Regions from separate parts of the Paenibacillus sp. FSL W8-0439 genome, predicted to be linked through region 3. Evidence: riboswitches for the same ligand, from Rfam matches in the RefSeq annotation. Region 3 holds a riboswitch; each other region holds the start of a gene.
What was found. A riboswitch is a leader RNA that binds a small molecule or an ion and turns the genes downstream of it on or off. The one in region 3 is predicted to bind glycine.

Region 1 (2,266 bases), 4.0 Mb from region 3:
ATCCACAGTAAAGCCTACATTACGTAATCCATTGGCAAAGTCGGAGAAGGCGCCTTCAATGACCCAATCTGCTGCACCAGCCGTCTGTGCGTGCGTATTATCGAACAGCACCTTTTTGCCTTTTCCATCCGGCAGTGTAGTACCGGGTTGACCCGGGTTGCCAGGTTCAGGTTCGCCAGGTTCACCTGGTTCCCCCGGCTCGCTTCCACTCACCAGTTCCACAGCGCTTGGACTTTTTACTCCACCAAAATTATTGTAGGCACCAAGCGTACCTGTCACGCGAATTTTGCTGCCGACCAGTTCAGGATGACCTGTTAACCCAAATTGCCCTCTGTACGCAGATGTCAGCTGCACATCCAATAGATTAGACGTGCTACGTTCATTGGCCTGGTCGGCAATCAGTACGTTAAAATCATTCGCAAACGGAGCAGAAAAATTAGCTGTTTTCGATCCGGTAGCATGTCCGACGATGTAGCCTTCCACCGTCACTGTACCTCCACTGCCTTGGCGCTGAAGTGCTTCGTCTACTGTCAATGCTCCCTCTGCCTTGACCTGACCGAATGGAACGAGGATCCCAATCAACAGCGATACGATCGCTGCTAGATGCAGCACCCCTTTCAAGCGTGAACCTGTGAACCGCAAGCCTTTTACCATACGTCAATATCCCTCCTATAATTCCATAAATGTACTTGTCCTCTATCAGATTAGCTGTCAATCTTCTAATTCCTTCCTGATTTCATCCATAATTATGTAAATTTTAATCTTTTTTATCGGAAACTCGCCTGTTTATGTAAAAATTGAAACCTGCGATTGACACCGAGCACGGCATACATTACGCTAAGAAAGATATGTAGAACGGTATACGCGAATGAAGATGACGGGAGAGTCTGTCCAGGGGCTTACACGCTGGCGGCACCGAAGGAGCAAGACGTCAGCACCCGGCTGGCGGATAATCTCTCAGGTCCATGTATCGTCATCTGACGCAACTCTGGAGAGAGCGCAAGCCACCCAAGGGGTAAGGCGGTAAGGACACCGCACGAAACTCTCAGGTAACGAGGACAGAGATAAGGGAAACTTCCTTATCCTGTCCTTTTTTGCGCTCACATTGTACGTTAGCATTAGGAACCGTCATAGCTGCGCACAAACGCGGAAATACCATATACTATGGTACTAGAACATACAGGGGGCCACACCATGCGTTTCAAAGATGTATTTTCCATTATCGGTCCGGCCATGACCGGACCTTCCAGTTCACACACTGCAGGCGCGGTGCGGCTTGCACGCGTTGCCCGTCACTGGCTCGGGATGCAGCCGGACCGTGCCCGCATGACACTGTACGGCTCCTTCGCCGACACCTACAAAGGACACGGTACAGACCTAGCACTCATCGCAGGCCTGCTCAATTACGATACAGACGACCACCGAATTCCAGATGCCGAGCAATGGGCGGAGCAGGCTGGAATGGCCGTGGAGTTTGCCGTCAGCGGACTACCCGCGCCCCATCCAAATACCGTCCGTTTTGAACTGTGGAAGGGTGAGGATCAGCGCACACTGCTGGGCTCCTCCATCGGCGGCGGCAGCATCCATGTCCAGCAGCTCAACGAATTCCGAGTCAACCTGACCGGGGAGCTGGCTACGTTGGTGCTTCTTCACTCGGATAAGCCCGGCACATTAGGTGCGGTGACTTCAGCACTCGGCGCTGCCGACATTAACATTGCCTATATGCATGTGGATCGCAAAGGCCGAGATGGTGAAGCACTTACCGCCATCGAAACGGACAGTCCTCCTACGGCTGAACTGATCGCAAAACTACGATCCTTACCACATATGTACGAAATTAAAATGATTAATTTGAAAAAAGGAGCTGAATCTGATGCGATTTAGCCATCTGCATGAAATCAGCGCCATATGCGCGGAGGAATCCACCACGATTGGCCGCCTGATGATTCAAGAGCAGGTACAAGAGACGAATACAACGGAAGAAGAAATCTTCCGCCAAATGTCTGATTATTATGAAGTCATGAAGGAGGCCGTTCATCGTGGTCAGACGCAAGACACCGTATCCCGCAGTGGATTAACGGGCGGTGACGGCAAGCGTCTGGCCGAGTATCTGCGGGCAGGGGAAACCTGCTCCGGCGACGCCTCCGCACTCGCCATGGCTTATGCGCTATCCGTGTCGGAGGTTAATGCGTCCATGGGGCGTATTGTGGCTACGCCCACTGCTGGCTCTTGTGGAGTCATCCCCGGTGTGTTCATTAGTGCACAG
Region 2 (2,266 bases), 170 kb from region 3:
AGGAAAGAGGGAGTTCCCCTTGGTATCGAATTGCCTCTGGAATGTCACTGAATAGATCATCAATGGATGATACGCCCACCACACGCAGCATTTCGGTTTGATCTTGTTCGGTCATGGGGAGATAGCGATGCTGCTTCATAAGTTCTGGCTCCTTTCGAAAAGCAAAATTTAGATAGTAAATTAGCTAATACATAATCGTAGTTGGAAAATCCAGAATTTCGTATCTGACATGATCGCTTTTTTAGAGTGAAGAGGATTAAGATCAGCGTGACCGTTTATAAAAGGGGGCTGGGACCACTTCCGCACGCAGGCGTTTACCTCGAATTTCGACCTCTAACGGTGTAGATAGGGTGCTAAAACGACTGTCCACCAAGGCTAGCCCCAAATTACGCTTCAAGGTGGGCGATTGAGTCCCCGTTGTGACCTCACCAATGTGTTGGCCTTCCGCGAAGACTGGATAATGAGCGCGCGGGATACCGCGGTCAATCATTTCCAGCCCGATCAACTTGCGAGGAATTCCTTGTTCTTTCTGGTGTTGCAGTGCTTCTCTGCCGATAAAATCTCCTTTATTCAGCTTGACGAAGAAACCTAAACCAGCCTCAAGCGGTGAAATGGTGGCAGATAACTCCTGTCCGTACAGCGGCAGCCGTGCCTCAAACCGCAGTGTATCGCGAGCACCAAGCCCAGCGGGAATTAGCCCATACGATTCACCGCAACGAAGCAAACCATTCCACACGGCGGGTGCTTCCTCAGCAGGTATATAAAATTCAAAACCGTCTTCCCCGGTATATCCGGTTCGGGAGACGAGTGCTTTTGCTCCGAACAATTGCACGTTCTCATGGAATCGGAAAGATGCCAGATTCGTAATATCTGCATCTGTCACGGCTGCGGCAATATGTGCTGCTTCCGGTCCTTGTAATGCCAGCAATGCGATCGCATCAGACACATTCTCCAGATGAACCGATGCAGGTACGTGGCGCATGAGCCAATCCCAATCTTTGTCGATGTTGGAGGCATTCACAACGAGCATGTAGCGCTCTGGTCCTTTGCAGTATACAAGCAAGTCATCCACTACGCCTCCATCGGGGTAACACAGGAGTGAATATTGTGCCTGGCCCGGTTCCAACTGGCTGACATCATTCGTGGTTACCCATTGCAAAAAAGCCTCGGCTTCTTTGCCCTCAACCAAAAACTCGCCCATGTGCGAGACATCGAATAAACCCGCGCATTGCCGGACGGCCTCATGCTCTTTTTGGATGCCGCTAAACTGAACGGGAAGCTCCCACCCGCCAAAGTCAATACAACGAACCCCGGGCTGCGTCCCGTAGGACGAAAATAATGGTGTTCTTCGCAAATTAGACATTTTTTCACTCCTATCCAATGTAATCGGCTAAACAAAAAAGACAGGCTGAAAGAAACGTATAGACGGCAGTCCATACTCTTCTTTCAGCTCTGTCCTTGATACCAGAAAGTTACCCCGGTGTGAACCAGGTTTCCCCTTGGGTGATCCGCTCTAATCGCGAATGCTCTCCAGAGATGCGTCCGGCAGAGGTCCTTTTGCCTGAGAGATTCACCTGCAATGCAAGTTTACTCCTTCGGCGCTACCTTTTGGATCAACGGTAGGTTACCCGGTTTTGCAGGTAACAACTTGATCCGAGTTCGCGTGCACAACTGTCTCAGAAACGACAACAGCTATGCGAATCTTTTGGGTAGTCTCTCCCTCCGCGTTCATCCGCGTTTGCAGTTGTCGGGGTATTTCCAAAAGCATTTGCTATAACCCATTAATACGCAAATTCATTCAAAATGTCAATAAAAATGTCATATAAAACAATCCAAAAAACATTTAATGTATAAATAAGGATATGTAAGCGTTTGTTACAAGTTATCATTTTTTAATATTCTATGCTATATGAGATAACATGAAGTATTTTTGTTAGTATTATTGACATGAGTGTTCATGTTGTCATAATCTTAACCTGTCTAATACAGGTGATTAAAAGCATTTTATTCATGTGGAAGTGAGGCGAAAGCAGGATGAGTGAAGTGAAGCGGGAACTTTGGTATACAGACGAACATGAGTGGGTTCAGCGTACAGCAGACGGGACGTTGCGGATCGGCATTACAGACTTTGCACAGCATCAACTGGGTGATATTGTTTTTGTGGAATTACCTGGGGCGGGAGCAACGATTGAACAGGGGGCAGAGATTGGTACAATTGAATCGGTGAAGACCGTATCCGACCTTTTTGCTCCGGTGGCGGGAACCG
Region 3 (2,266 bases):
AGCTCTGCTCCCAGCGGAAATGCACTGGAAAATGCTTGCTGAGTCATCAAGCCTGCATCGGTAGGCCCGCTCCACACCCCGCTAACCAGTAACGTCAACCCGGTCATCACACAAATAACCATCGTATCAATAAACACACCCGTCATGGAAATCAGCCCTTGTTCCGCAGGCCATTTGGTTTTGGCAGCTGCGGCTGCAATCGGTGCGCTCCCCAATCCAGCTTCGTTGGCAAAAATACCTCTGGCTACCCCACTGCGCATGGCCAGCATAATCGTAGCTCCTGCAAATCCGCCGGTTGCCGATGTAGTTGAAAATGCCGAATGAAGCACAAGCGCAATTGCGGCAGGAAGTTGGTCAGCAAATCGAATCAGTACAATGATACAAATTAATACATACAGGCCTGTTTTAAAAGGAACGACCTTCGTCGATACCTTGGCAATGCTTTTGAGTCCACCAATGGTCACAAGACCTGTAAGGACAGCAATTGTCAGCGCCGTTACAATCTGCGGAACGCCAAAGCTGTTTTCAGTCGAAGATACAATCGCCTTGACCTGAGGGAATGTTCCAATTCCGAACAACGCTACCAGCATCCCTGAAAAAGCAAACAGCATCGCCAACGGTTTAAAACGGCGTCCCAGGCCTTTTTCAATATAATACATCGGGCCGCCGGAAAATTGTCCATTCCGATCCTTCACCCGGTATTTTACCGCAAGTACACCTTCCGCATATTTCGTCGCCATCCCAAAGAAGGCTGCAACGACCATCCAGAACAAGGCACCCGGCCCGCCCAGCTTAATGGCTGTCGCTACACCGACAATACTTCCTGTACCGACGGTAGCCGCCAATGCCGTACTCAAAGCCGCAAAACTACTTACATCCCCGCTACCTTCATTCGGGGCCTTACCGATGAGCTTGATCGCCAGGGGCAGGCGGAATACCTGCAACATTTTTAGACGTATGGTCAGCCATAACCCCGTTCCCATAACAAGGATGATGAGAGGCGCCCCCCATATCCAACTGCTAATCGTTTCTAACACATGTACCAAATTCATTTCAACCCGCTCCTCCAGCATAGTAGAAAACAAAAAAGAGTCAAATCTGTTGATTCGACTCCTGGAGAGGTTAAAGGCACGAAAAAATACAACCATCTTGTGCAGGATTTCATCTCTAAAAGCTTATAAAAAGCCTAGGGCTATCCCTGTCACAGGTTATTCGCGTCTCTGTCCTTTTGCCTGAGAGTTTAAGCAGATGTGATCTGCGGTGCACCTTCGGCGCCCAATTAAGGGTCTCTCCAGAGTTCTGTCCGTTTACGGTCCCTGCTCGTTGCTGTAAATCAGCCTAAGCACCTGAGAGTTTTGCCCCTTCGGTTGGAACTTTCATTCCATCTCCCGCAAACATCAACCAGACATATGAAATTTTTATTCATTATACAGAAAAATTTCAGCTTATTACAAGTGAAAAATTTGTGAAGCCCTCTGAAAGAATCAATAGAGTGTCTATACAAAAAGCGGGTACAGCAGATTGCATCCTGAGGATTTTCTCTGCTGTACCCGCCAAAACGATATGGAATTATAATTCTTCACCGTTGGTTGCTATCACATTTTTATACCAGTTAAATGAGTCCTTTTTGGAGCGTTGAAGCGTTCCGTTACCGTCATCATCCAGATCAACGTAAATAAATCCGTAGCGCTTGGACATTTCGGACGTAGACATGCTCACAAGGTCGATAGGTCCCCAGCTGGTGTAACCAATCAGATCAACACCGTCAGCAATCGCTTCCTTCATTTGGGCAATATGCTGACGCAAGTAATCAATGCGATACGTGTCATGCACAGAGCCGTCTTCTTCTACCTTATCATACGCACCCAGGCCATTTTCCACGATGAACAGTGGCTTTTGATAGCGATCATAAAACGTATTCAGTGTAACACGCAGGCCGATCGGATCGATCTGCCATCCCCAGTCGGAAGACTGCAGATACGGATTTTTCACACCGCCTATCAGGTTCCCTGCTGCCTTTTCGCCTTCTGGCCCTACCGATACGGTCAAGGTCATATAGTAACTAAATGAGATAAAATCGACCGTGTTATTTTTCAAAATTTCGGCATCGCCGGATTCTGTCTGGATCACAATATTATTTTCTTCAAAATAGCGGTTCATATAGTTGGGATATTCCCCACGAGCATGCACATCCGTAAAGAACAGGTTCATTTGATTTTCATGCTGTGCTTTCAGAATATCTTCTGGGTTACACGTATGTGGGTAG

Region 1: linked by a shared signal. The riboswitch ahead of sdaAB (L-serine ammonia-lyase, iron-sulfur-dependent subunit beta) and the one ahead of MKX36_RS19120 (alanine/glycine:cation symporter family protein) in region 3 are both predicted to bind glycine.
Region 2: linked by a shared signal. The riboswitch ahead of gcvT (glycine cleavage system aminomethyltransferase GcvT) and the one ahead of MKX36_RS19120 (alanine/glycine:cation symporter family protein) in region 3 are both predicted to bind glycine.

What each region holds. Positions count from the first base shown of each region.
Region 1 is NZ_JBBPAK010000001.1:437,381-439,646, reverse strand. It holds gene MKX36_RS01940 (DUF6359 domain-containing protein) at 1-654, opposite strand, end outside; glycine riboswitch at 869-983, shown strand; gene sdaAB (L-serine ammonia-lyase, iron-sulfur-dependent subunit beta) at 1,195-1,884, shown strand; gene sdaAA (L-serine ammonia-lyase, iron-sulfur-dependent, subunit alpha) at 1,874-2,266, shown strand, end outside.
Region 2 is NZ_JBBPAK010000001.1:4,286,173-4,288,438, reverse strand. It holds gene gcvPA (aminomethyl-transferring glycine dehydrogenase subunit GcvPA) at 1-139, opposite strand, end outside; gene gcvT (glycine cleavage system aminomethyltransferase GcvT) at 263-1,363, opposite strand; glycine riboswitch at 1,443-1,539, opposite strand; glycine riboswitch at 1,553-1,626, opposite strand; gene gcvH (glycine cleavage system protein GcvH) at 2,035-2,266, shown strand, end outside.
Region 3 is NZ_JBBPAK010000001.1:4,460,953-4,463,218, forward strand. It holds gene MKX36_RS19120 (alanine/glycine:cation symporter family protein) at 1-1,052, opposite strand, end outside; glycine riboswitch at 1,211-1,305, opposite strand; glycine riboswitch at 1,317-1,401, opposite strand; gene MKX36_RS19125 (glycoside hydrolase family 1 protein) at 1,570-2,266, opposite strand, start outside.